DNA from 3 places in the Sporosarcina sp. FSL K6-6792 genome. Region 2 is predicted to be linked to each of the others. Evidence: riboswitches for the same ligand, from Rfam matches in the RefSeq annotation. Region 2 holds a riboswitch; each other region holds the start of a gene.
The links. Region 2 has a riboswitch for cobalamin ahead of MKZ26_RS17090 (ABC transporter substrate-binding protein). Riboswitches for the same ligand answer to the same signal wherever they lie in the genome.
Positions count from the first base shown of each region.

Region 1: another riboswitch for cobalamin. It lies ahead of mmgD (citrate synthase); the one in region 2 lies ahead of MKZ26_RS17090 (ABC transporter substrate-binding protein).
Region 3: another riboswitch for cobalamin. It lies ahead of MKZ26_RS14410 (hypothetical protein); the one in region 2 lies ahead of MKZ26_RS17090 (ABC transporter substrate-binding protein).

Region 1 is NZ_JBBOSA010000001.1:1,505,084-1,515,176, forward strand. It holds gene MKZ26_RS07145 (acyl-CoA dehydrogenase family protein) at 1-533, opposite strand, end outside; gene MKZ26_RS07150 (sigma 54-interacting transcriptional regulator) at 678-2,450, opposite strand; gene prpB (methylisocitrate lyase) at 2,553-3,461, opposite strand; gene MKZ26_RS07160 (bifunctional 2-methylcitrate dehydratase/aconitate hydratase) at 3,480-4,916, opposite strand; gene mmgD (citrate synthase) at 4,999-6,129, opposite strand; cobalamin riboswitch at 6,370-6,568, opposite strand; gene MKZ26_RS07170 (hypothetical protein) at 7,420-8,682, opposite strand; gene MKZ26_RS07175 (nucleotide excision repair endonuclease) at 8,792-9,166, opposite strand; gene MKZ26_RS07180 (SAM hydrolase/SAM-dependent halogenase family protein) at 9,576-10,093, shown strand, end outside.
Region 2 is NZ_JBBOSA010000001.1:3,483,879-3,493,971, forward strand. It holds gene MKZ26_RS17065 (2-hydroxymuconate tautomerase) at 1-154, opposite strand, end outside; gene MKZ26_RS17070 (YwhD family protein) at 223-753, shown strand; gene MKZ26_RS17075 (transglycosylase domain-containing protein) at 1,356-3,413, opposite strand; gene MKZ26_RS17080 (DUF1934 domain-containing protein) at 3,573-4,016, shown strand; gene argS (arginine--tRNA ligase) at 4,013-5,680, shown strand; cobalamin riboswitch at 6,354-6,538, shown strand; gene MKZ26_RS17090 (ABC transporter substrate-binding protein) at 6,658-7,623, shown strand; gene MKZ26_RS17095 (FecCD family ABC transporter permease) at 7,616-8,611, shown strand; gene MKZ26_RS17100 (adenosylcobinamide amidohydrolase) at 8,613-10,085, shown strand; gene cbiB (adenosylcobinamide-phosphate synthase CbiB) at 10,085-10,093, shown strand, end outside.
Region 3 is NZ_JBBOSA010000001.1:2,939,571-2,949,663, reverse strand. It holds gene MKZ26_RS14425 (alpha-hydroxy-acid oxidizing protein) at 1-688, opposite strand, end outside; gene MKZ26_RS14420 (translation factor GTPase family protein) at 1,263-3,203, opposite strand; gene MKZ26_RS14415 (hypothetical protein) at 3,324-3,500, shown strand; gene MKZ26_RS14410 (hypothetical protein) at 4,553-4,780, opposite strand; cobalamin riboswitch at 5,046-5,237, opposite strand; gene MKZ26_RS14405 (MFS transporter) at 5,379-6,611, shown strand; gene MKZ26_RS14400 (AraC family transcriptional regulator) at 6,617-7,606, opposite strand; gene MKZ26_RS14395 (hypothetical protein) at 8,802-9,284, shown strand; gene MKZ26_RS14390 (class I SAM-dependent methyltransferase) at 9,411-10,093, shown strand, end outside.

The DNA of each region.
Region 1 (10,093 bases), 2.0 Mb from region 2:
TCGCCATTCAATATCCAATCCGTCCCTTCTTTGTTCAAGACGGCAGTTGTTTTCGAATTCAAAGCATCCGACCCTGCATTCGACTCTGTCAAGGCGTAAGCACCAATCCATTCCCCACTTGTCAATTTCGGTAAGTACTTTTCCTTTTGGGCTTCTGTACCAAAATAGACATATGGCAATGTACCAACACCAACATGAATATTAAACGAAACGCTAAATGAACCGGCCGCACCCATTATCTCTGCAACGAGACCTGCAACCATTTTCCCTAACTCAAAACCACCATAGGCTTCCGGGACTTCAATACCAAGAAGACCGATATCCCCAGCTTTTTCAAAAAGTACGCGAACATCTTGATTTTCTATCGACAAACCTTTTTCAAGTTGAGGCTTCACGTCCAGTTTCAGAAATTGTTTGGTTGTTTTAGCAATCATTTCATAGTCGTCTGTAAAATCTTCGGGTGTAAAATAGGAATAAGTCATACTACTATTTGTTAAATTAGTATCTGAGATTAAGTGTTGTATCTGCTCCATTTCTCATTCCCTCCATTCAATGTTATATATTGCAAGTTGCATGCCAATAAAATATCGGACGGAACACAGATGTTTCTAAGCAATGGAAAGCGCCAACTGTCTAAGTGACTAGACAAGTTGACGCTTCTAGTTAGCAGTTTGCAGTTATAACTGATAACGAGATAGTTTATTATAAAGAGTTGCTCTTGTAATGCCGAGACGTTTAGCCGCTTCCGACTTGTTCCCGCTTACTTCTCTTAATACTTTTTCAATGATATTCTTCTCTTCTTCCTCATGCACAAGTTGTCTTACTTCATTTCTATCGCTTAACGACGAGGAAATAGTCATATATTCTTGTTTCTTTTCTATTCGAAAAAATTCGTTTGGCAAATCACTCATTTTAATATGGGATTCGCTTGTCAAAGCAAATAATCTTTCCAATACATTAATTAACTCGCGTACATTCCCTGGCCAATGATATCGAAAGAATAGTTGCATGACTTCCTTATCAATCGTTTTCCCCTCACTATCGTACATTTGACAAAGAGTGGGTAGCTGTGCAGAAATAATCAGTGGGATATCACTTTTCCGCTCCCTAAGTGGAGGAATATTCAAGGGGATCACGTGAAGCCGATAATATAAATCTTCTCTAAACTCGCCTTCCCTCACCATTTTTTCAAGGTTTTTATTTGTAGCTGTAATAATCCGGAACTGGACCTGGATCGGTTCAGTTCCACCAATCCGTTCCACCTCTTTTTCCTGAATCACCCTAAGAATTTTCACCTGTGTCGCAAGGGGCATGTCACCAATTTCATCCAAGAAAATTGTCCCCATGTGAGCAAGCTCAAATTTCCCTGGTTTCCCTCCTTTTTTCGCACCTGTAAACGCACCTTCCATATAGCCAAATAGCTCTGATTCGATTAAGTTCTCGGGAATCGCTGCACAATTAACACTGATAAAACGTCCACTGCTCATCTTACCCGTATCATGTATCGCCCTTGCAAATTGCTCTTTTCCAACACCACTTTCCCCAGTGATCAAAACGGGAGCCTTAGACTGTGCTGCCTTTCTTGCAAGCTTCTTTGTATTAGATATCGCGGGACTCTCTCCGAGAATATCTTCAAAAGTGAACCGTTTCTGTGCAGCAACTTTGCCCACCTCAATCGACGTTTCACTCCCTTTTCGTTGCTCTAACAAATCTATTTGAGTGATAATTTGCTGGACTTCAGAAACGCCTTCATAAATAAGCATACCGACGGCCCCAACAATACGACCATTTTTCCAAATCGGCATTCGGTGAACAACCATTTTTTGCCCCTGCAGCCAATGGATTTGATTACGCTCAGGGATACCCGTTCTAAGGACAATTGGTATCCTTGTATTCTCAATAACATTTTCTACTGGAAGGCCAATAGCCTCCTCCTTAGTCACGCCAACATAGCGGCTATAGTTTTCATTGAACAATTGAATCACACCCGCTTCATCTACAATCGTCAATCCTTCATAAGCCGTATCAAAACATAGTGTATACCACTCGATTGTCTCCTTTGATTTTTCAAGTCGTTGAAAAAGGGCTTGATTAATCTTCAGCAGTTCTATTTGTGTGATTACTCCTTGGAGCATGCCTGTCTTCTCACATACGACATAGGTTGGACATCCATCCAATTGCTTCACTGGGAAATCTTCATTCACCGATTGGAAGACTGCACTAATAATAGAGTTAATCGGTTCATTCCAACCTATCCCACTCTTAATAGTAGCAAGACAATCCCCTATTGTGACGACTCCGATTAGTCGTTCATGATCCACAACTGGCAGTTCCGAACAATGTCCTTCGGAGAGCAAACGTAATGTTTCTCCGATTTCATGGTCCTTTGTCAACACTTGCGGATATTCGCTCATCCATTCTTTAACCTTATAATAATCTTCTTTTACCATTTCTCATCATCCACCTTTTGATAATGTGAAAAGGCGATGATCCATTCTCCAGCAGGCCTTACCTCCATGCCTTAAAGAACGAATCATCGCCGCTATTCAGTATTACTGCTCTTTTGTTAATACGGTCTTCGCTATTGACTCGTCCAATGCTTCAAATTCATCATAAGAAATAGTAACGTATAATTCACTTCTCGTTTGCATATCAGAAAGTGCTTGTTCTTGTGAGCCCTCATTGATGATTTTCTCAAAAACACGTTCATAGGCTTTGGCAGCAACTCTTAATGATGTGACTGGGTAAATCACCATATGGAAACCCATTTCAGCAAATTCATCGGCGCTATAATAGGGTGTTTTTCCAAACTCAGTCATATTTGCAAGCAAAGGAACCGAAATCTCTTTGGCAAACAGTCTGAATTCCTCTTCTGATTGAAGAGCTTCCGGGAAAATAGCATCCGCACCCGCTTCCACATATGCCTTCGCTCTATCAATCGCTTGCTCTAAACCTTCCACTGCGCGCGCATCTGTTCTCGCAACAATAAGAAGTGTCGGTGCAACCTGTTTCAACACTACTATTTTCTGCACCATTTCTTCAGTAGAAACCAAGTTCTTGCCATTCAAATGGCCACATTTCTTAGGTAACTGTTGGTCCTCTAATTGTACTGCTGCAACATTCGCTTCTACCATTTCACGGGCTGTCCTTGCTACATTCAATACACCACCAAAACCTGTATCGATATCAACAAGCAGCGGTAAATCGGTAGCACGCACTATATCCCTTGCTCGCTCCGCAACTTCAGTTGACGTCACAATCCCTAAGTCTGGTAAACCACGACTAGCCGTATAGGCGGCCCCCGATAAATAGAGTGCAGAAAATCCGGCATCTCGTGCAATAAGCCCTGCCATCGCATCATGCGCACCAGGGATTTGAACGATTCCTGATGCATGCATGATTGAATGGAATTTCTTAGCTAATGTCTCTTGTGATGATTGTTGATCAACAATCCATGCCATTGTCATTTCCCTCCTCTCTTAAAGCAAAAATAAGTCGACAAATTCTTTGACGTTCATCTGTTCTAACTTACTTTGGCTTTCGCACGCCACTTCTATTTCTGTTCGCTTCTTTTCAGGGTAATGAGTCATCAATGTAGCCGAAAATTTCTCGCGTATTTGAGGAATAGCTTCCTCTCTTCTAAAGCGATGACCAAGCGGATACTCACTTACAACTTTCTCTGTTGTGGAACCGTCTTTAAATGTAACTTGAACAGCATTGGCGATCGAGCGCTTGCTCGGATCGAGATAATCTTTACTATACTGCTCGTCCTCTACGACAATCATTTTATTTCTTAATTGATCGATTCGTGAGTCATTTGCCACGTCATCTTCATAATGATCTGCAACAACATCGCCATATAGTAAACCAAGTGCCGTAATGTATTGGATGCAATGGTCACGGTCAGCGGGGTTGTTAAGCGGACCTACTTTATCGATAATCCGAATAGCAGATTCATGTGTCGTGATTGTAATTTTTTCAATATCATCAAGTCGCTCCTTTATCTCCTGATGCAGGATAATGGCACATTCCGCCGCTGTTTGCGCATGGAACTCGGCTGGATACGATACTTTAAACAGTATATTCTCCATCACATAAGAATCTAAAGGACGTGCCAGTGTTAATTCCTTTTGATTGTATAAAACATCTTGGAATCCCCACTCCGGAGCGGATAGCGCTGTCGGGTAACCCATTTCGCCTGTCATTGCCATCATCCCCAGTCGTACACCCCTACTCGTTGCATCTCCTGCTGCCCACGATTTTCGTGAACCGGTATTAGGTGCATGACGATACGTTCTAAGGCTTGCGCCATCAATCCAGGCATTTGTCAACGCATTATTTATTTCTGTACGTCCCCCGCCAAGCATTTTGGTGACGACCGCAGTTGTAGCAATTTTGACGAAATGAACATGGTCAAGTCCAACACGGTTCAAACTATTATCTAATGCCAGTACGCCTTGGATTTCATGTGCTTTAATCATCATTTCCAATACATCACGTACAACAAGTGGTTTTTTTCCTTCCGAGAGACGTAAACGGCTTAGATAATCCGCTGTAGCTAAAATGCCACCTAAATTATCGGACGGATGACCCCACTCAGCAGCTAACCATGTGTCATTATAATCGAGCCATCGTATCATGCAGCCAATATTAAATGCGCCTTGGACCGGGTCCAGTACATACGATGTACCAGGTACACGACTGCCATTTGGAACAATAGTACCCGGTACTACAGGTCCTAGTAATTTCGTACACTCCGGATAGCTTAATGCCAATATTCCACACCCGATTGTATCTATTAACACATTATGTGCTGTCTTATATGCTTCCTCGCTTGTAATTTCTTTATTTAAAACATAGTCCGTAATTTCCTCTATCAGTGTATCCATTGTCATTTGTTCTTTCAATTTCAACATCTAACTCTTCCTTTCCGCTTTCAATTTGTTTAGAATAGTACTAAGTGATGCCTAGTGTATCGCTGTTGTGGTGAACGGCCAGTTACAACTCCCCAGTTGAATGATTGCTGTGTCGTTCGCCTATATAATGAACCCTTGGACGGTATAAACGATTATTTTCATGTTGTTCAATAACATGCGCACACAATCCTACTGTTCTCGAGCCAAAAAAGATTGGTGTGTATAATGGGATTGGAATGCCCAGCATCCAATATACCGGTGCCGCGTAATAATCTAGATTTGGATAAAGTCCTTTCTCTCTTTCCATTATGGTTTCTCCCGCCTCACACATTTGGTAAAGGAGATCGTCACCCTTTAGCGCACATAACTCCTTTAACGCATCCTTCATTACCAAGGCCCTTGGATCCATCTTTTTCATATAGACTCGATGACCAAACCCCATAATTTTCTCTTTATCACGTAAACGCTTTTCTAATAACAATTCAAATGCGTCAACAGAACCGGCCTCTAAAAGCATATTCATGACTGCTTCATTCGCTCCTCCATGTAAATAGCCCTTTAAAGAAGCAACCGCTCCAGTCAATGCACCATATAAATCCGAAAACGTCGAGGCAATTACCCTTGCGGTGAAGGTGGAATTTGGCATTTCGTGCTCGCTATAAAGTAGTAGCGACTGGTCAAAAATAGATTCTTCCAACTCTGTCGGTTTCCTCCCTGTGATCATATAAAGGAAATTAGCACTGTATGACAATTCTTTCAACGGGAGGATTTGTTCCTCTTCCTGTAATATGTGAAAGCTGTTCGCAATTATTTCCGGAATTTTGCCAAGTAACTCGTAAGCTCTTTTTTTATTGATAGCTAGAGTGTGCTGATCAATTTCCTTATCATAGCCCGCTAAAACAGATATCCCAGTTCGCAATGCGTCCATTGGATGTGTCTCTTTAGGCAATGCTTGCAAAACCTTTGTGACACCTTCTGGCACACCATGCTCTTTTTTCAATTTATCTGCCACACCTGCTTTTTCAGTATCAGACGGCAAGGTATTTTCCATTAGCAAGTGGACAATATCAAGATACCCTTTGGTTTTTGAAAGCTCGATTAAATCGTATCCTTTGATAATAATCTGACCCAATTCCGTATCGAGCAGCGAAATGGATGTTTCAGTGGCAATCACGCCTTCAAGTCCTGGTAAAAATGTAAGTGTATTCGTCATACTATTTTCCCCCAATCTGAATGGTTATGACTCTGAGATTTGTAAACGCTTTCACTTCACCAAAAATTATCCTATTTGTAGCTGTTCGCAGCGCTTCCCCTTATTTCTGACCATAAAAAAAACAACTTCATAAGAGAAGTTGTTAAAGAGCGCCAGAATCCCAACTAAAAGAAAGCTGCCTGTTAAAAATAGGCATAGCTCATCCGCGCGTCCTTAACACCCCCTATCCTCGTAGGTCAACATGTGTTATAAAAAGAGGCAGGTCTCCTGGCTAATGATCATTGCTATTCGTACCTTCCCACTTTTTTATAAAAAGCAGTGGTTTAAACGAAATCGCTCCCATTTACAGTTGCGGGACAGCGTCGGATTCTCACCGAACTTCCCTTTTAAGCAGACCAATACATCAGTATTAATCCGCACCTATTTTTACACATATTCAATTATCGAAATATCCCCTTGACTATAACACAAACTTTTAAATATTCCAATTCTTTATTCATATCTAATTTCTATTGTTGCAGAGAGGCATTAAGTATACCGACTTCAAGAATGCGTAAACAATAATTGGATACTCTTTTCATTTATCGTCACTTATCATTACTATTACATAAATGGGAAACGTGTATCCAATCCCCATTTACACACTATATATGTTGAATTAAAGAATTCCATTGAATCGCTACGGCGCTAGGGGATGCCTCCCGCCATAAGCCAGGGCACTGAAAAAGTACAATTCCCTTCAATCCCGTTGATTTCCGTTCCGAGCGGACGCTTTCCGCGGGCACGGCGGAGTCGCCGCTCTTCACTACAATCAACTAGTTCTTATTATAAAAAAGAACTTTTTCAGTTTTCTCTTAATTCGGGGTGTGGATTGTAGAGCGCTTGGCGCTTTGGCGACCCCTTTGCCGCGCGTGCACTAGGGTGTTCATTATCGAGAGAAATGTAATTTCGAGATGTATATGCTGAGATTATAAGGTGATTACTAGTTGATACTACTTATAGTCAAGAAAGACGTGCTCCAACTTACAAATTGCATCACAGATAATGAAAAGCTCTTTCTCACATAGACCATCTAGCGAAGGCGCGTCTTCGTGGTAGCCGGAGCGATAAGACTGAAAGAGGTCTTCTTTCTGGCTTATCGCGGGAGGCATCCACAAAGCGTCAAAGCGGTATTAGTGGGAATCCTAAACCATTCCAAGTGCTAATGCTTTTTCAGTGACCTCCCAAAAGCCCTTGTAAAGCGCATACGCCGTATTCATTTGTTCAACATATATAATTAATTAACTGAACCTATATATCTCCTAAATCGACAATTTCCCCTGTCACCGCATCAACACATTCCGCCGCATCCAACAAGCCGCAAAGAATATACTTACCTGCGAACTCGTCATATACATAAGTCGGATCAAGCGTAATATAGGGTATCATTTTCTCAAATGCTTCTTCAGGTGTTACGACCGCGTTTGCGGCAGGCAGAAAGGCTTCAAAAATCTCAAACATCGAGCCATTATCAAGATAATTCAGCACCTTCATCGTTTCCGGATTCATGAAAACAACTACTTTTCGATTAAAAATCATTGGGTTTTCTTCATTTATTTCACAATGCGCTTCGATAAAATTCTCTTGACAACGAAGTTGGGACAGCTTCCACTTCCCTGATTCATCAGGATATTCAGCTCGTAGTACATCCCGAACAACTTTTTTACTACGTTCAATTTGATCAGCCGACAACGTCAGTTTTTTACCTGCGTCGACGTTACCGAATGCTTCTTCTACGTTTGCTTCGGAAACAATTGTGATTTCTTCACGATCAATATTTTGTTCTAACGGTTTATTCCATTCGATTACTTCATCAATTTTAACTTCTGAACGCTCATGTTCCATAAATGGGATGATTCGGGCCCCGTCAACCGTTACGTACACTTCTTCCATTGCATAGACGGGAACAAAACGTTTTTCAGTTTCAGATGGAAACTTTATAAGTTGAAGCTGTTTTTTGACGATTGGTTCAATTTCTTCAAGTGTTAACGTGAATTTTGACTGCTCAACGAGATTTCGCGAAGGCATCGTTCCGTATGAATGATAAGAAGTCAGCTTGCCAACATCATCAAATTCAACTTCAATTATACAGCTCGGAGAAAAATAGATACCATCGATGTCTGATGTAAATTGAAACCCATTTGCATTCGCTTGCGTTAGTTTGAAATCCTGTTCGTACACCAATCCAGTTTCCTTTTCAAGCCATGCAGCGACTTCAGCAGCGGCTTTATCCGGAAAGTGCGTTTTTGTAGAAAATGATTCACCTTGTACGAATGACACATTACTAAAGTGTTGCTTTTGAATTGCATATTCAACAATCGCTGTTCCCTCGGGATTATAACCTTCTTCGATTGGCTCGTTTAACTCTTTAGGAAACCACTCCATAGTAAACGTATAGTAAGCATCCCCCATAGTATCTCGTTCTTTATAAATCGAATGTCTTGCCATTCGGTAAGCATCTAAACCAAACTTTTCTTGCGCTTCATCGACAATCTTTTGTAGTCTCTTGTCCATGTTCCCACCCTTTTCCTATGTATTATTGAAATAAAGAACTTCATTCGTGTTGTTCAACATAAATGGTCAAAAATAAAAGCTGATTGCACATGGCAGTCAGCTCTGTTGTTCACTCAAAAAATACTTTATCAAGATTATATTTCGCACGTTGTGTATTAATGATATACGTTTCATAAATTTCGCGTTCCATCGGGTCTTCGACAACGATAATCGCAATTTCATGCACTTCGTTACGATGATTTTTGATTGGAGAGACCGTGTCTTCAAAATGCTTTTTAACACGTTGGCGCAGTTTACGTGCTTTCCCAGCAAACAGCAATTCATCTTTGTTATTATAAAACAAAATGATGCCGCCTTTATCACGTGGAATTTCATGTAAATCAATAAATCCATAAATTGGTTTTATCGGCGCAACATCGGCACCCATTTCTTGTTTACGTTGTACAATTGTTACATCCGGATTTGGTATAGTAATTGTGATCAATTAAACGTCACGTCCTCTTCTGTTATGAACTTAAATTCTAACATAAAACAGCCCAAAAAGCGAAGAATGGTGTCATTCAAATCAATTCAAAACAACTATATTTCCCTTACTAATTGCTCTGATTGTTCATTTTCTTTAAAATCGGACAACATTTCGGAAATAACAGGAAGATACTAGTCACACTACACTATTGATTCGTAGTAGTGACAGGCATTTTTATAGAACCTTATCATGCAGCATTGTTGACTTTTGATTCATAATCGTGTAAATTATTCAATAATACATACGAGCATTGAAGAGAAAAGTAAAGTGATGAATTCCGTCCTTTTCAATCGGTTAACGATTGATTTGAGCGGGATTTTTTTGTTTCTCACTTTCATAAACTATAGGGATGAGGAGTGGATTTGTAATGACAACAGGTTTATTAGTTTTTCAATCCGATTTCGGCAAAAGTGATGGTGCAGTGAGTGCGATGCATGGCGTAGCAAACTCCGTTCAACGCGGAATCCCAATTTTTGAAATCACACATCAAATTCCTCAATACAATATTTGGGAAGCTTCCTATCGGTTATTACAATCGATCGGTTATTGGCCAAGTGAAACGGTCTTCGTATCAATTGTCGACCCAGGAGTTGGATCGAACCGTCGTGCGATCGTTGCGAAGACTGCGGATAATCACTATATTATTACGCCGGATAACGGGACATTAACGCATGTGTTGCAATTCATCAAAATAACGGAGATCCGGGAAATCGATGAATCAAAAAACCGGCTTCCAAATTCAGGTGAATCGCATACCTTCCACGGACGCGATATATTCGCTTACACGGGTGCGCGGCTAGCTGCTGGAATTATCCAATTTGAAGAAATTGGTGCATCAGTTAATCCATCAACTATTATTGCACTACCATTGAAATTGTCCACCAT
Region 2 (10,093 bases):
AATAATGGTTTTTCGACATTTCTTCAATGATGACAGAAACATTTTGAGCAGGTGCACCAGTTGTTTCAGCAACAGCTTCTGTCACTCTTTCGCATAGCGCACGTTTTTGTTCATCTGTACGACCTTCCAACATTTTCACAGTTACGATTGGCATTACATTTCCCCCTCCCTGTATATATTGGGTATAGTATACATAGTATCAGATTTGGAGGGGACGAATAAATGACAAATGAAAATAAACCGAAACAGAAATTGGGTTTCACAATTATAAAGGACGATCCAACTGACGGTCATGGCGGGTATGGGATTGGTTCGTTGTCACTTGAAAACGTGTCACCTGTTATTATCGATGTCAATGAAGGCGTTGCGCGTATTGAAATAGGTGCGATGCATGCTAGAAGCGACACAGAACGCGGTGTCAAATTTACGCTGAACCGCGAAGATTCAGAAGGTGGCAAACCATATTGGCTTGTCTGGGTCACAATCGATTTCCGCGAACAAGGGCCTTATTATGCGGGCGTTACAGCGTGTGAAATGGTCGTTAATCGTGAAAAACGCCGAGGGTATAAAGTGCTTGCCGATCACGTTAATCGGATGGATAAATCGATGAAGCGGAATATCATTGTTGATCATATGGATGATAAATCAAAGCAGATTTTAGCTGAATTCCTTGCTGCTCATAACAAGGAAATGTGGGACAGAAGCGAACCAAAACTGCATGTTGATTTGAGTGTGGATTCGCCGGAGTTGTGAACAAAAAGTGACAAATTCCGCATACTTCTCAATCCGAGGTTGAATGTCAGCTTGAAAGGCAGTACACTGAAATCACAGCTTGCAATTGTAAGCTAGGACAACCGGAATCGTGCACTCCCTGATGAATACCGTATCAAACAAACCCAAGCGCGATACACCATTTAGCAGGACGCCTTGAACGGTAAAAAAGCTTTCCTTCCCCGATTTAATTCGGGAGAGGAAAGCTTTTTTGATTTTGATGAATTCGGGAGCGCCGCCCGATCATATCCCACGCAAACCGATCATAACCAGTGCCGCCCGATCATATCCCGCGATAACCGATCATAACCAGCGCCGCCCGATCATAACCCGCGCAAACCGATCATAACCCAGTGCCGCCCGATCATATCCCACGCGAACCGATCATAACCAGTGCCGCCCGATCATATTCCGCGCGACCCGATCATAACCAGCGCCGCCCGATCATATCCCACGCGACCCGATCATATCCCGCGCAAACCGATCATAACGAGTGTCGCCCGATCATATCCCGCTCGACCCGATCATAACCAGCGCCGCCCGATCATATTCCGCGCGAACCGATCATATCCTCAACACCAAAATCACTCAAAAAATGAAAACGGAAATAGTTCAAACTTCTTCCCGTCAGTTTCGCCTACTGTGCGCTGTTCTCGTAACACTTTATCCGTACATAGCTTTTGCGGCATATCCTTTTCTTTTACATAAACAAGCCTTTGTTTCTCGCATTCATTTACAGCGATACCACCTGTGTCAACGTCAATAATGACGCCATTGACTCCATTCGGAGGGATGAACGGTTCGGGTGGAAGACCGCGATTTACGGTCTCCATGAAGTCGATCCATATTTTTTTCGATGCCGCTTTATCCGTCGTGTCGGTCAGTTGCTTTCCGACATCATATCCGGTCCAAATCCCCGCCGTTAGTGAAGGGGTGTAGCCAATTAAGTATTGATCCGAAATCGTCGTTCCAGATTTTGCTGCATAGGGCCGCGTCTGTTTTGAGCGCATAGATAAACCAGTGGCAGTAGAATAATCGTTGAACACTGGATCGAACATACCAGTCATCAGATGAGTGAGAACGAATGCATCCTGTTCACTGATGACATGTTTCTTGCTCTTCTTCGGATGTTCATAGACCGTTTTTCCGTCTGCATCTGATATGGATAGAATCGTCGTTGGGACTGTTTCGATACCGCCTGACGCAACTCGGTTATAGGCATTCGTCATGTCAGAAAGTGTGACAAGCGAAGTGCCAAGTGCGGTTGCAGGAGATTCTTCGAATTCACCGTCAACGCCAAGACGTTCAGCCATTTTGCTGAATTTCTTATAACCGATATCTTCAAGCGTTTTCACCGCGTAAATATTATCGGAAATAGCCAGTGCCTGCGCAAGCGAGATAGGGTGGCCAGCAAATTTACCGTTCACATTGTTTGGTTCATACGTCGAACGGCCTTCATCATAAGTGAAAATGGTTTTTTCCGTCGATAAAAATGTCAGTGGACTGAACCCATCTTCGAGTGCAGCTGCATACAAAATAGGTTTCATCGCCGAGCCGGGCTGACGCTTTGCTTGGGTCGCCCGGTTGAATGGGCTTTCGGTATAATTTATCCCACCTATGAGCGATGTGATTGCACCCGTTCCTGTTTCTATCGACATGAACCCAACTTGTAAACCGCTATCCGGCATCCATTTAGCGATCGTTTCTTCGGCGGCTTGTTGGTGAAGTGGATCCAGCGTTGTCCGGATTGTCCAACCACCTTCAGCCGGATAGCGTCCTTTTGCCACAAGTACTTTTTCAGCCTCGCGCCACACTTCATCCAGAAAATAAGGGGCAACGCGCTTAGAGTCAGCCCATTCGCGGTTTTTTAACGTAATTTGTTCGTTCGTCGCCCGTTCTTCTTGGCGCGCAGTAATGTACCCTTGCGCCTCCATAAGTGACAATACCAGCAATGTTCGTTCCCTCGATTTCTCGGGATTTTCAATAGGCGAATAAACCGAAGGACCTTTCGCGATGGCAGTAATAACGGCGGATTCCTCTAACGTCAGATCTTTTGCTGACTTTCCGAAATAAAACTTACTTGCCGCCTCGACACCATACATGCCATGTCCGAAGTAAACAGTATTCAAATAACCTTCTAAGATGACATCTTTTTCGTAAAATATTTCCATTCGATAGGCATAAAGTGCTTCAGTGATTTTCCGTTTCCATGTCTTTTCAAACGTCAAATACAAGTTTTTCGCATATTGCATGGTAATTGTGCTGGCTCCTTCGACTTTGCGCCCGGATTTCGCATCTTTCAAAAGGGCGCCTGCAATCCGTCTATAATCAAAACCGTTGTGGCTATAAAAATTCTTGTCTTCTGTCGCAACGACTGCATCGATTAGAAACGGTGACATGTCATCGAGGTCTACCCAGTACCGTCGTTCCGCGGAAAACCGGTCGCCAATTTGCTTGCCATCTTTATCAAGAAAGACAGAAGCTTTTGGCACGCTTAAAGAAGGTGCACCTGTAATTTGAGCATAGAGCCTGAGCGATAGGAAGATGGTCAGCACCGCCATTATCATCGTGACGGATAGCAGCAACAGCCTTCGTAATGCCGAGCGTCTTTTTTTCTGTTTCACATATACTGTCCGTTGCATACGATCCCGTCCCGTCCATATCTTTGCATCTAGTATGGGACGCATGGAAACAGATTAAACGGAATATGCGTAAAAACATGCATTGCTCGGATAGATTGAAATGTAGACCGTAAAAAGGATATAATAAGAAGATGTTTTCATGAAAAGGACAGTGAGTATATGGAATCGCGGGAAAAAGGGCGATATGTAACGATTAAGCTCCATTCGTCAATTCGCCATCCAGGCCAAGACGAGGAGAAGCATGAATTGAATGCAAAAGGTTTGCTGATTGAAAAAGCAGGCAAATCTTATTTGAAATATGAAGAACAACAAAGTGGAAAGTCGATTCAAACAATTGTTAAATTGGATTCTACAGACGCACTTATTATGCGTCGTGGTGCAGTTACGATGCGATTGCCATTTGTTGCAGCTGGGGAACGTCCAGGAACGTACGGCAGTGGACCGGCGACGTTTGACTTAGTTGTCAAAACGGACAAGCTCGATTTCAAGGAGCAAGAAGACAATTCCGGAGGACGCTTCAATGTGCATTACGATTTGCATGCAGAAGGATCGCTTCTTGGAACATACGAACTGACTATTACATACACGGAGGGAACAATATGAACGCGGTAGAACAGATTCAACAAGAGGTAAAAGTGGCACTTCGTCAAGCTGTAATTGATGCGGGTTTGGCAGAAGAAACGGCAATACCGGACATTATGCTTGAAACGCCTAATAACAAAGACAATGGCGATTATGCGACGAACATTGCTATGCAACTGACAAAGTTAGCGAAAAAGCCGCCGCGTGCAATTGCGGAAGCGATTCTTGAAAAACTAAATACGGATGGTACTTCGATCGAATCGATTGAAATTGCAGGTCCTGGTTTCATCAATATAAAATTAAAAACGGATTACTTAGGCGGCATCGTCAAGACCGTTCTTGAACAAGGCGAGAACTACGGCCGTTCAAACTTTGGCAATAAACAAAAAGTCCAAGTTGAATTTGTTTCTGCTAATCCGACAGGTGACCTTCACCTTGGACATGCACGTGGAGCTTCTCTTGGTGATTCTCTATCCAACGTTCTCGATTTCGCTGGCTACGATGTGGCACGTGAATACTACATTAACGATGCGGGAAATCAAGTGCACAACCTTGCCAATTCTGTTGAAGCACGTTATTTCCAAGCACTCGGGTTGGATAAAGAAATGCCTGAAGACGGCTACCAAGGACCGGATATTATTAATATCGGTAAAATGCTGGCAGCTGAATATGGCGACAAATACGTCAACACGCCAGATGAAGAGCGTTATGCATTCTTCCGCCAATATGGCCTGGAGCATGAATTAGAGAAGCTAAAAACAGACCTTGCGAATTTCCGTGTGTCATTTGATGTCTGGTTCTCTGAAACTTCATTGTATGAAAACGGCAAAATCGATGTTGCTCTTGATAAATTACGTGCCAACGGCCATGTCTTTGAAGAAGATGGCGCAACATGGTTCCGTTCAACAACTTTCGGTGATGACAAAGATCGTGTGTTAATCAAAAACGACGGTACTTACACGTATTTGACGCCGGATATCGCGTACCATGAGGATAAATTGTTCCGCGGATTCGATAAACTTATCAATATTTGGGGCGCAGATCACCATGGTTATATTCCACGGATGAAAGCGGCAATCGAAGCGCTTGGTTACGGCAATGACACGCTCGAAGTCAGCGTCGTACAAATGGTTCAGTTATATAAAGACGGTGAAAAGTTCAAGATGAGTAAACGTACGGGGAAAGCCGTAACCTTGCGTGAGCTAGTTGAGGAAGTTGGTCTGGACGCAGTCCGTTACTTCTTCGCCATGCGTTCAGGTGACTCGCAGATGGACTTCGACCTAGATCTAGCGATTTCTCAGTCGAATGAAAACCCTGTGTACTACGCACAATATGCGCATGCACGGATTTCATCAATCTTGCGCCAAGCTGATGAAAATGGCATGGCTGTATCTGTGGATAATGTTTCTTTATTGCAAGCTGAAAAAGAGTTGGAATTACTGAAGAAAATCGGTGACTTCCCGCAAGTAATCAGTGATGCAGCGAGAATTCGTTCACCACACCGCGTTGCAACATATATCCAAGAACTAGCGGCTACATTCCATAGCTTCTATAACGCAGAAAAAGTATTAGATCCAGACAACCGCGAATTATCGGAAGCACGTCTGGCACTAATTACAATCACACGCACAACAATTGCAAATGCATTGAAACTTATTGGTGTTTCTGCTCCAGAAAAGATGTAATAAAATTGAACGCCGTACTTGAGAGATTGTTATCTCTCAAGTACGGCGTTTTTCACATGCAGATATTCTCTCTCTATATGTTGAACAAATGAATACGATGCATGCTCTTTTACAAGGGCTTTTGGAAGGCCGCTGAATAAGTCCAACTACCTGGAATGAATTAGAAATCCTGCTTATATCGCTTCGACGCTTTGTGGATGCCTCCCGCGATAAGCCAGAAAGAAGACCGCTTTCAGTCTTATCGCTCCGGCTACCACGAAGGCGTGCCTTCGCTGGATAGTCTATATAATAGAATGCACATTGCATTGTCGGGGAAAAGACCTGTAGCTCGTAGTATGTCTCTCTTCAATGAAATTAGTATAAAATAGTACTCACATTATAATCTCAGTCCAAACATCTCAAAATCACTTTCAATAATGTACACTCCAGCGCAAGCGCGTCAAAGGGGTAGCCGAAGCCATGAGACTGGATGCGAAGCGTCAATCCAGGCTCATGGCGAGAGGCATCCCCAAAGCGCCAAGCGATCTGTAATTCACACGCCGAATTAAAACTCTCTCATCATCGAGCGACACAACAGATTCAACGGGATTCTTTAATTCAACATATCTAAATCTACAAATCTCCCTCACTATCGACACAATAAAAATTTGTAGTATACTGAAAGTTGTACAAAATACATACCAAACATAAAGGTGCCCCGCATTAAAAACGGGGTTAAAAGGGAAGTCGGTTCAATGCCGGCGCGGTCCCGCCACTGTAAGTGTGAGTTAGTCGCAATGTGTCACTGGAAAAAGTTCCGGGAAGACGCGGCAAGCCTTGAACACGAGCCAGGAGACCTGCCTTTATGGATCACACGTACCCTACGAGGATAGGATTAGTGAAAATCGACGTCACTGTGCGTCCAGATTTTTACTCAGCTTATTCCTCCGTAGCAATTACGGGGGATTTTTATTTGGAACAAACAGGAGGAAAACAACATGAAAAAGATTTGGCAATTAGGATTAACGGCATTTTTGGCAGTATTCTTGCTCGCAGCATGTGGAACAGCTGCAACACCAGATAAGCCGAAAGTAGATGGGACACCGGAAGCCGAAGTGGTTAAAGCTGAATTCCCACTTACGCTAACGGACTCGGTTGGCAATGATATTACCCTGGAAACTGCACCGGCAACAATCGTTTCTATGGTGCCAAGCAACACGGAAATATTGTTTGAACTAGGTCTTGGGGATGCGATTGTCGGCGTCAATGACTACGATGATTATCCAGCAGAAGCACTTGAAAAAGAGAAAATCGGCGGCCAGGATTTCAACGTCGAAAAAATCGTTTCCATGAACCCTGAAATTGTTTTTGCACATGAATCAGGACTTGGAAAAGGCAAAGAAGGACTGCAACAAATCCGCGATGCAGGAATCCCAGTCTTTGTTGTAAAAAATGCAGCAAATTTCGAAGAAACGTACACAACGATTGAAACAATCGGTCAAGCGACTGGTAAAACAGTAGAAGCAGAAAAAATCATTACGGATATGAAAGCAAAAGTAGAAGAAGTATTGGCGAAATTAGTAACAGTCGACAATAAAAAAACAGTTTTCGTTGAAACATCGCCAGCACCAGACATTTACACACCAGGAAAAAATACATTTATGGATCAAATGCTAGAAATGATCGGTGCTGAAAATATTGCTGCTGATCAGGAAGACTGGTTTATGATAGCTCCGGAAGAAATTATTAACCGTAATCCGGATGTAATTATCGTGTTGTATGATTATATCGAAACGGCAGTTGCAGACGTTTATGCACGCCCAGGTTTCGATACGATTACGGCAATTAAAGAAAAAGCTGTTGTTCAAGTTAAAGAGAATATCACGAGCCGTACAGGCCCACGTCTTGCTGAAGGGCTTGAAGAAATAGCAAAAGCCATCTACCCTGAGGCTTTCGGTGAGTAAATCCAGCGTTGCCTACATCGTTTCCGCCGCCGCACTCGTTGTGGCGGTGTGGCTCGGTGTGTCAATCGGGTCTGTGAAAATACCGATTAGTACATTATGGAATGCGGAGGCGGATGCAACAGCTACCAATATTTTGTGGAAGATTCGTATGCCGCGTGTCGTGCTTGCCGGACTTGTCGGCGCATCGCTCGCGATTTCGGGAGCTGCTTTCCAAGGGTTGCTGAAAAATCCGCTCGCTGATCCATACACCCTCGGAGTGTCATCCGGCGCCTCGGTCGGTGCTGTTATGACGCTCTTTTTTGGTATTTCTATCCCGTTTTTAGGCACTTATACGCTTCCTATATTCAGTATGGTTGGTGCTGCATTAACAATGTTCCTCGTTCTTGGATTTGCACGCCTCGTTGACCGAGCGATGAAAATGGAAACAATTATTTTGACTGGAATCATTTTCGGTTCTTTCCTCGGTTCTGTACTATCACTTATGATAGCGCTCACAGGGGAAGAGTTGCGTCAAATTATTGGTTGGCTACTCGGCAGTGTATCAATGCGGGGATGGAATTATATTACGATGATTTTGCCATTCGTCGTCGTAGGTTCATTCATGCTGTGGCTGAATCGCCGCGAATTAAATGCGATGTTATTTGGAGAAGAACGAGCGCATCATTTAGGTGTCAACGTCAAACGCCGTAAGTTTGCCATTTTGATTGGTGGATCCATCCTGACAGGTTCGGCAGTCGCGGTGTCCGGCACGATTGGCTTTGTTGGTCTAGTCGTTCCGCATATGACGCGGCTTCTTTGGGGATCTGATCATCGCCATCTCCTGACATTATCGTTCATGAACGGTGCAACGTTGCTCATCATTTGCGACTTAATTGCCCGGACAATCATTTCGCCGACAGAACTTCCGGTCGGTGTCATCACAGCGTTTATCGGTGCACCCGTATTTGCATTTATCTTCTATAAACAACGGAGGAAAGGAGGCATGTGAAATGTTAAAAGTCGAAAATATTTCCGGGGGTTATGGCAAAGAATCCGTCGTGAAAGCAGTGACATTCAATGTCAATAAAGGCGAAGTACTCGGCATACTTGGACCCAATGGCAGTGGTAAATCCACACTTTTGAAAATTATTTCAGGAATTCTCCCGAAGGAAACGGGTTCCGTCACAATTGACGGGCAAGATGCTTCTACTTATTCACAAAAAGAATTCGCCAAAAAAGTAGCCGTCTTGCCACAACTCCATGCACATGCATTTTCCCACACTGTTCGAGAAACGGTAGAACTCGGTCGCTATCCGCACCAATCAGGACTATTTTCATCATGGTCAGATGAAGACGAGCGCGCTGTCACCGGTGCCATAAACAGTATGTCCATCACACGCTATGCGGAAAATTCGATCGAACTCCTATCCGGCGGCGAACAGCAACGCGTTTTCGTCGCACAAGCACTCGCTCAAGAAGCACCGATTTTATTACTCGATGAGCCAACGAATCACTTGGACATCGCTCACCAACAACAATTACTCGATACGATTCGTCAACAGGCAATCGACAAAGGACTCACGGTTATTTCAGTGTTTCACGATATCAATTTGGCTTCTTTATACTGCGACCGACTTCTCTTGATGGATAAAGGGCGGATTGCCAGAATAGGCGTGCCACAAGACGTAGTGATGGAAGAGGCAATCGAATCTGTTTACGGTGCGCGAATAAAATCACAGCCCCATCCTGAATTGCCAAAACCTCAAATTACACTGCTGCCGGATACCAAAGAGGAAATTAAGCCTTTCGCCGTTGTAAAAGAGGACTTTTCGATAGCATCGGACTTTGTTGCATTACGAACAAAATATCCGTTGAAAACCATTTCCTCCGCCGTTCATAATGCTGGAACAGGCTGGTATCGGTCGTTTGTCAATCGTCATGTTGATGCTGATTACAATGTAGACGACGTCAAAGCTGAAAATACTGCCTACCTTGAACAGCAAGGTTTTCATCTGACGGATACGGTCGGTATGATGACCGCGGTCATGACGGAGCATGCTGAAGTCGAGGAATACACTGGGAGTTTCGGAACGATTCTTATCGCAGTAACAGCTGGCGTCGGTAATGCTGTCGATGTGTCGCAAGCACTCACTCGTGATCAGAAACCTCGCGTCGGTACAATCAATACGTGGGTTATCGTCAATGGCCAGCTACCTGATGAAGCATTTATCCAAGCAATGATAACGGCAACAGAAGCGAAAACGAAAGCGCTCCAAACGGAATCCGTAACAGATCCGCTCACAGGCACAATTGCGACAGGTACATCGACGGACAGCCTACTAGTCGCGGCAACACAACAAGGAGAATTCCTCCCGTATGCAGGTCCGATTACGCCGCTTGGAAAACTAATTGGCCACGGAGTTTATGACTGCACAGTACGGGCAATCCGTGCCTACAAAAAGGCGAAAGGGTGGACAACTTGATTCCTGCA
Region 3 (10,093 bases), 540 kb from region 2:
CATTATCCAGTATCCCTTGAATGATGGAGTCAAAATCGTTAGTTGGAATGGAGGACAAAAATACCGGATCTGTTTCATAGTTCGCTTTGCCAAAGCCTAGCTTCAAAGGGGAATATTGATTGCGTACGTCCTCTTCACGCCATCCCATCATCACTGTGTCAACTGTTAAGACAATGGCCTCAAAACCAGCTTCCTCGGCTCTCTTAACCATGCTATAACCAATTTCATCGTTAGTGCTTGACCAGTAGAGCTGAAACCATTTTGGACTGTCGCCAGTAGCTTCTGCAATCTCCTCAATTGAAAAACCAGATACTGTACTTTGAATGAATGGAATGCCAAGCGTGGCTGCTGCTTTAGCGGTAGCAATCTCGCCCTCTTCATGTGCGATTTTTTGCATGCCCACAGGTGCAATTAATAGAGGAAAAGGATATGTATGGCCGAATAATTTTACAGACGTGTCCAATGTAGAAACATCATTTAGAAATCGAGGGACAATGGAAAAATTTGAAAAAGAGGAGACGTTTTTTCGTAGCGTCTCTTCGCCACCCGCCCCGGATTGGATATAGCCGAATGCACCAGCGGGCATCTTTTCTTTTGCAGCCGCTTCTAATTCTTTGAATGAAACCGGAAATGATTCATCAGGTGTGATGTTTTGTAATAGTAAGTCGTTGTTTCTAGTTAAAGTCAAATCGATTCATACCCTTCATAAGGAAATTGGTTTTCTTTTAATAAAAAACACTTGAATCTTTGAAATAAGTTTTACTAGCTGGCCGTTCTTCTAAGAAGTTTTTCATAGAATTAATAATAGTAGTAATCGTATATTCATTTGAAATTAAAGTCAATCGCGATTTATTTTAAATAGTCTAAAAGTACAGGTGGTCTGTGCTACATGAATAAAACAACAATGGGTCACGTCTGTTGATTAACCATTTATTCGAATAAAATACTGGTGAGCAGGGCTTGGAATAATCCATTTTCACTGGATCATTTCCGGTTCGCTTTTGGCGAATTAATCACGACATATTTACCGTGAGGCAAGTGTGGCTAGAAGTGACTCCGTCACTTCTAGCCACACTCTTTTCAGTAATCCTGTTGCGAATAGTTGCCTGTCGCATTCCTACATGTCTAGACGTCCCGGTAATCGTATAGAAGTCATTCTATCCAAAGCAGTCCAAAGTCAACTATACACATAGCGCCCAGTAGGTTATCACGTTACTCACTGGTTACTTTGGTTAATCAACAGACATGACAATGGGTTTTATTTATAAACAATGCATTGCCTTCTCGGCTTCATCCCACGGAACGGAATAGCCTTTTCCTTTGGTCAAGAAAATGGAAGTGGACGAGTATTCGGGATCCGCTTCTTTGTTATAACCGATTTCTTCAATGACTTGTTCCTGGTTATGACAACGGTCATAGCCCCCGAATAACAGGCTAAGCGTCCCTTTACCATGGGTGAATGAAGCAAAGACGGTGCTGTAATTCATAAATGTAGCAACTGGCACACGCCCTTTTACAATAACTTTTTCGCCAATTGTTTCTGGTGCGTCAAAGCTGCCATGTGCTTGTTGAATGTCTGACAGCACTCTTCCCATATTATCCAAGTCCACTTTTATTTTGAAATCGTAGTAGGGTTCGAGCAACGTATTGGGAACTTGTTCTAAACCTTGTCGCAGTGCCCGGAAAGTAGCCTCTCTAAAGTCGCCACCAGATGTGTACTCGTTATGACTTCGGCCTGTCAGTAACGTTACTTTGACATCTGTGAGAGCTGAGCCGGTTAATAACCCATGATGCTCTCGTTCGAATAAATGGCCGCGTACTACGTTTTGGTGACCAATAAGTAAATCGTTTGCATGGCAGACGTTGTCGAACTGTATGCCACTATTCCTTTCGGTTGGTTCAATTAAAAGATGTACTTCCGCGTAATGCCTTAAAGGCTCAAAATGACCATAACCCGTTACGGATGTTTCAATGGTTTCCTTATACAGGATTTTAGGTTCACCGAAGGAGACTTGAATCGAAAAACGCTCGTTAACAATTTGTTGGAGTACTTCGAGCTGGATGACGCCCATAACGTGAACATGAATTTCTTGAAAATGTTCATCCCAGAAGACGCGCAAAGAAGGATCCTCCGCATCGAGTAGGTTAAAACATCGAAGTACTTCTTTCACATGGATGGCAGCGTCAAAAATAACTTTTGACTTAAGGGTAGGCATCATGTCAAAGGTCGCTTTTTCTTTTAGCGCTCCGACACCGTCACCAATGGATGCTTGCGTTAACCCAGTAACGGCGAACAGTTCACCGGCATGAACATGGTCGATTGCTTTGAACTTACTACCGTTATAGACGCGTATCTGTGTCACTTTCTCCGTGAAATCTCCATAATTCACTCCATCCCTGACACTTAGCGTACCGCTTAGTGATTTAAGGAAAGTGACCCTATTCCCACTGTCATCATGGCGGATTTTATAGACCTGTGCAGCGAAATCACTATCATCATCGTAAGAAGTTGTTGTCAATAAATCGAGTTTCTCGAAAAACGCCATGACACCAATGTCCTTGAGTGCAGAACCGCTGGAGAGGGCGAAGATTTTATTGTCGCTAATCATTTTCTTTAATGTTGCAAGCCACAAATCGTTGTCGTAACCTGATTCCAAATAGGTCTCAAGAAGTGCTTCATCACGTTCTGCGATAAATTCAATGAGTTCATCTTCCATAATTCCTTCATTGAAAGAGGATGTAAGGTCACAGATGTCTTCCGATAGATTGGTGCGAATTTCATGGAGTACACTTGCAATGTCGGTTCCTTCACGATCCGTTTTATTGATGAAAAAGAATGTAGGTACCCGATGTTTGTGGAGCATTTGCCACACGGTTTCCGTATGACCTTCCACGCCATCGCTTGCGCTAATGATAATAATGGCATAATCCATTACTTGAATTGCGCGTTCCATTTCAGGAGAAAAATCGACGTGTCCAGGTGTGTCGATAATGTAGTAGGTAGATCCGTTATAGGAAATGGATGCCTGGTCTGCAAAAACCGTAATACCTCTTTCTTTCTCAATTGTATGGCTATCGAGGAAGGCGTCTTTATGGTCCACGCGCCCTCTCTGTTTAATGCTTTTTGTATGATAAAGCAGTTGTTCAGAAAAAGTTGTTTTTCCTGCATCTACATGTGCAAGTATGCCAATTGTTTTATACATGATGTCGCTCCTGTCCATTTCTTGCTACTACCAGTAGTATAGCAAATCTGAATTGGGCGAATCACCTTAAATAGGTGTTATACTGTAAAGACAAACTGAATGTGAAGGAGGAATCAGATTTTGAAATATTCAAGAACGAAAATGGAACAGCTTGTAAAGAATGATAAAGAGCTGTCAAAACGTCTGAAACAGATAATGGCAGAGCTTGACTTAGAGAAGAGTTTTGCGTTAAAAGCGTTGTATCATGCAGATGTAAAAGACGGTGGTACGCATCAGAGGAATTATCAGGAACTGTAAGTACATTAAAAGCGTGGAAAGTCTATTATGACTGCCACGCTTTTTTTGATGCCTTTTTCACTGGATCATTTCCAGTCCGCTTTCGGCGAACTATTCATAACATCTTTACCGATGGGCAAATGTGGCTAGGAATTGCAGTTCATTGCTCCTAGATAATCCTGTCGCATCCCTACACATCAAGACATCTCGGTAATCATATAGAGGTCGTTCAATTCAAAGCAATCCAAAGTAATTGTACAAGAAGCGGCTATATATGTTGAATTAAAGAATCCCATGGAATCTGCTGTGTTGCTCAATAATGAGAGAGCTGTTATTCGGGTTGTGGATTGTAGATCGCTTGGCACTTTGGGGATGCCTCTCGCCCTAAGCCTGGATTAGCGCTTCGCATCCAGTCTTACGGCTTCGGCGACCCCTTTGCCGCGCCTTCGCTAGGTTGTATATTTTCGAGAGAAATGTAATTTTGAGATGTATATGGCGAGATTGTAAGGTGATTACTATTTGAACCTATATAAATTGAAATAAAGAATTCCATTGAACCGCTACGGCGCTAGGAGATGCCTCCCGCCATAAGCCAGATGAGGTATTCTTTAACCTATCTGGAATAATATCTTGGAATTAACTGTATAATTTCTGCAAAGAACGCAGAAATTATACAAACCGAACTCTTCGTTGTTCGGTTGGCTACCCCTGTTAAGGCGCCTTCGCTCAGTATATATACCGGATTCAACATATATAATTATAGTCCAGAAATCCACAATCCAGGTTGCAGATTTCATCCCAGCTAATGAAATGCGCTATCTCAAATAGAACACCCAGCGCAGGCGCGTCTTCGTGGTAGCCGGAGCGATAAGACTGAAAGTGGTCTCCTTTCTGGCTTATCGCGGGAGGCATCCACAAAGCGTCGAAGCGGTATAGGCAGGAATTCTAATTTGCTCTAATTATTAGGGCTTTTTCAGTGGCCTCCCAAAAGCCCTTGTAAAGCGTAAACGCCGTGTTCATTTGTTCAACATATATAGTGTTGGATTCAGTTATTTACTGGTTGGTTTTTCAGCTTAATCTTCTGGTGAACCGATTACTTCGTGTTTGATTTCATCGAATGCTTTTTGGAGGTTATGTGAATAAAGTTTTTTTACCTCTTCGTTTATAGTCGTTGTTTTTCCAATCTGTTCTTCGTAATAAGAAAAGGTTGAAGACAGTGATTGTGATTCGCTTATGATGAGGTTTGTCATTAGGACATGTTTGAATGCATCCAGATAATATTCTTTTGTTCCAAGTTTCATTGGCTAAAATCCCTTTCTTTTATGGAAATAAAAAAGCATCTTCCTAGTTAAACGTAAGGAAGATGCTAGTATGCGTAAATTTGTATGGTCGCTTGTTGCCGTAACGAATGGTTCGTAAACAGAAGTACACTATTGACTGCACAGTGAAATAAGAGGTATTGAGTCCTCTTATGTTTCTTTTGTATTACGTTCTTTCGTACGGCGGCTTTTACAAGAAATTGCTCGATCATAGCCGCACTTAACACCTCCTATCCGCGTAGGGAATTGGTGTGTACTGAAATAGGCAGGTCTCCTGGCTCATGATCATCGCGTTCTTTTCCCTTCCCATTCGTAACGAACAGTGGATTTGAAAAGAGTACTCCCATTTACAGTTGCGGGACAGCGTCGGTTTTTCACCGAACTTCCCTTTTAAGCTTTTATACAAACGTAAAAAAGCACCTAATTTCTACACGTTATTCAGTTGTGCTTTTACTATAACATACATATTGTCTGACTTAACACGATTGCTAAACAAGGGGTTCATTAATGGCCCATTACCGCAAATTTGGACAAGAAAATGTCTATCCCTCTTACTATAATCAAGCTGGGGGGATAGAAAATGAATAAAATAAAAACAACAGATCCATATCGAGTTTATATTTCTACATGCTTCTTATCACAATTATTTTTCACATTTATATTTACGGTGAACTTGTTGTACCATGTGCAAACTGTGAAGCTTGATCCGCTTCAACTTGTGTTAATTGGGACCGTTTTGGAGCTTTCCGTTTTTCTTTTTGAGATTCCAACTGGGGTTGTTTCGGATTTAAAAAGTCGGAAGTTATCTTTAATAATTGGGTATATATTAATAGGAATCGGTTTTTTAATTGAAGGGGTATTTCCCTATTTTGTAACAGTGCTAGTGGCTCAAATTGCATGGGGGATTGGCTATACATTTACTAGCGGCTCTCAGCAAGCCTGGATTGCAGATGAAATAGGGGAGGAACGTGCTTCACTAGCGTTTATAAAAGGGGCAAAGGCAGGTAATCTTGGACAAATTATAGCTATTCCGCTCAGTATTTTAATGGGCTATTTTATGATTAACCTACCAATCATTATCGGCGGGCTATGTATGATTGGATTAGCCGTCTATTTAATGATTTTTATGAAAGAAGAAAACTTCAAACCGTTAGATAAAGAAGGAAGAATATCTACGCTTGGAAGTATGAAGGAGAATGTGGGCAATATTATTTCCTATTCCAAAGCGAGCTTCATCATAAGGATGCTATTTCTCATTTCTTTATTTATTGGGTTTTATAGTGAAGGTTTTGACCGATTATGGATCGCTCATTTTTTGGAGGTCTCAAATATATCTTCGTTAACGAATGAGAAGTTAGTTGTGATAATGGGGGGAATTCAGTTCATTGTCGTGCTTATTTCCTTTGCAGCACTCCATTTGATGAATCGAAGTGCTATCCACCAAAATCTAAGGCAGATTTATGTTGTTCTTTTGGTGGCCAGCTTCTTCATCGTCATTTCATTAATTGGCTTTGCATTCTCAACGTATATGATCAGCTTGCTAATTTTTTATATAATCATTCAAGTGACAAGGCAAGTCATGTATCCATTAGAGGATATTTGGCTTAATAAAATTATTCCTGATTCCTCTGTACGTGCAACATTCTTTTCGGTTAAGGGACAAGTGGACGCCATTGGTCAAATTGGAGGTGGTCCGGTAATTGGGATTGTAGCATCGAGCTTTACGATAAAAATTGCTATCATTGTTAGTGCAATTTTGTTAACTCCTGTATTACTTTTATATAAAGTTGTCTTAAACAAGTCTAGAGAGTGAATCGATCACTCTCTATTTCTTTCTTTGATCGGCAAGTAAATTTCCATATATATTTTTTCATAATCCCAGTCATGACAGTGTTCATCGTAATACTCAAAGTCATAGCATGTTTCATCGACTTCATAAAGAGATTGAGGTAGCCAATCTTCTAAAATATAGAGCCAAGTTCCCTTGATGGAAGAGACAAACTGTTCGACTTCAACAAGTGGAGTCCTAAAAACCGCATAAGTAGCATCTGGAATTTGCAGTTTTGTTAGTCCAGCAGGTAGTTGAACATCTCGATCATAATTTACCGCGAATAAATAAGTAAATCTATCTTCTAATTCGACGCTACTAAGATTGATACAATATTCTCCATGTTTTTTGGGAGACAATGCTTCGTACAGAGTGCTTTCGATTGATTCATCCGGGGAAATTCTTTGGTCCCAAAAGGCAGGTGCATCTCTTGTGTAAAAGACATTTTCGATAACACTCTCAAATGTTTTACCCGCAATAGTAAAAGCTGGTTTCTGAACAATTTTAGGTTGCATAACAATGCCACCTACTTTTTTTTGCCTAAGGCTCAAAAGGTCAATTTTTTGAGGCAATGATAGCGGACAGTGGAGCCTATATAAGCTTGGTGGACTGCCAAAAAATTTCTTGAAAGCCTTTGTAAAGCCAGAATGCGTCTCAAATCCATAATCTAATGCAATTTGAATTATTTTTTCGCCTTTTACTAATTCATATAACGCGTATTGCAGTTTTCTTTTTAAAACATAGTCCATAATTGTATAACCAACATGGTTATTAAAAATCCTATAAAAATGATAAGGAGAATAACCGACCAGTTTAGCTAGTTCCTCAGGTTTAATGTCCTCTTTAATATGGTCTTCCACATAATCGATTACTTGCTGCAATAAAATTAACTGTTGGATATCAATCGCCTGCCTCTTTGCTCTATAAATAGCTATATATGTTGAATTAAAGAATCCCATTGAATCTGTTGTGGTGCTCAATAATGAGAGAGTTTTAATTCGGAGTGTGGATTGTAGAATACTTGGCGCTTTGGGGATGCCTCTCGCCCTGAGCCAGGGCACTGAAAAAGAACAATTTCCTTCAATCCCGTTGATTTCCGTTCCGAGCGGACGCTTTCCGCGGGCACGGCTTCAGCCAATCGAACAGCAAAGAGTTCGATTTGCCGTATTTCTGTGTTCTTTGCAGAAATTAAGGCATTCTTGCCCCGTGCTCCCAACGCTAGCGCTTTTGCTCGCAAAAGCCGTTCTTCGTAACGGCTCTTCCTGCGGGGTCTTCAGCTCGCGCTGTACCCGCCGGAGTCGCCGCTCTTCACTACAATCAACTAGTTCTTACTATAAAAAAGAACTTTTTCAGTGGCTTACCCTGAGCCTGGATTGGCGTTTCGCATCCAGTCTCACGGCTTCGGCGACCCCTTTGCCGCGCCTGCGCTAGGTTGTTCATTATCGAGAGAAATGTCATTTTGAAATGTATATGGCGAGATTGTAAGGTGATTACTAGTTGATACTACTTATATTCAAGAAAGACGTACTCCGGTTTGCAGATTTCATCACAGATAATGTAATGATCTTTCTCACATAGACCATCTAGCGAAGGCGCGACTTCGTGGTAGCCGGAGCGATAAGACTGAAAGAGGTCTTCTTTCTGGCTTATCGCGGGAGGCATCCACAAAGCGTCGAAGCGGTATTAGCAGGATTTCTAATTCATACCAGGTATTAGGACTTTTTTTAGCGTCCTCCCAAAAACCTTTGTAAAGCGCATACGCCGTATTCATTTGTTCAACATATATAATCATCCCTAACAGAGGGAACTGTCCTATAGCAACTCTATCATTTAGAAGGGGAATGTGAATACAATTTTTGGGCTATAGGGACTCTTTTTTATTTTGGTAATACGTTATAAAAATAGGATAATCAAAGTTTGAGAAGTTATTTTACTATGATCCAAGATTTGAATGAAAGTACAACAGGCACATGATGCATCCTTCATTTCTTGTTAATGGTGTATTTGGTTAAGTTAAAAACTAACCAACAGTTACGTTTAGTGTTAAAATTTGGGTAATGGGAAATTGATTGAAAACATAAGAAATAAACTTACTCGATCTTTTATGCACTCTATATGTTGAACAAATGTATACCTGCATAAAGAAAGCGAGGGCATCTTAAAAGGATTTAAACGATGAAAGTGGAAAAGTTTAATTCAATAACTTTGAGGGAGGAAGTTACTTTGAAGAAAATAATCATGTTATTAATAGTAATATTGGTTTTAACAGCTTGTGCAAAAAGGGTTAGCAATGATTACAAATTTAAAGGAGAAAGTGAACACTGGGAAGCCGAATATGTATATAGGGGAACGGAAGTGTGGAAGAAAGATAACGGCGATAGAACGTATTCCAACGAAGATAGCTATCAATTTTTATTGAAATACAAAGGTTCTTTAGAAGAGTTGTCTTCAATAAGGAAACTTGAATACGCTCATAAAACGAATTCTAGTGGCGGGGAAACGACGAAAGAATTTGATGGGCCCCCTGAAGAGCTATTATTTACAGCTAGCGGGGCTTCAGAAGGCGGAACAAAAATAAACGAAGATGAAGTTATACAAGTAAATGTAAAATGGGGTGACCTTGAAGAGTCATTCGAATTGCATAATAAAAGTAAGTAACCTTGTTTGGGTACTTGGTAATTGCATAAAAAAGGGGAAATAGGAGGCTTTGGCGAAAAGAAGTTTTAGAAAGGTATTTGGGTGGAGATTGTGGACTCAAATACGTACATAAAATGAGGTGTGTATATGAAAGATCACGTGATTACGAACATTGTAGAATGTATGGCTTCCAGTGACGAGATTCAACGAATTCAGACGGAGCATCGCCTTAAGCTCGTTGAGTCCTGGGGAATAAAAGAAGGAAGTAGTGTTTTAGAAATCGGTTGTGGACAGGGGGATACGACGGCTGCGTTAGCTTATATCGTCGGAGAACAAGGATTTGTTCACGGGATAGATATTGCATCTCCAGATTACGGAGCCCCGATAACTGTAGGTGATTCTGCTCGTTATTTACAGCGGTCTAAGTTAGGAAAGCAACTTAAAATGGAGTTTAACGTTGATGTTTTATCAGCAGAGGTAGATTTTCCTGAAAAAAGTTTTGACTATATTGTTTTCTCACATTGTTCCTGGTACTTAAAATCATTTGAGGAACTTGAGGGGATTTTAAAGAAGGTTAGAAAATGGGGCAAGACCTTATGTTTTGCTGAATGGGATTCAAGAATTCAAATGATTGAGCAATACCCTCATTTCTTGGCCGTGCTTATTCAATCCCAGTATGAGTGCTTCAAAGAAAGCAGTCTTTCAAATATACGTACCTTATTTACACCAATGGATATAAAGCGTGTTGTCGAAAATGCAGGCTGGACAATTGTAAATGAGCAATCCGTACATTCTCCTAAGCTACAAGATGCGGAATGGGAAATTGCGAT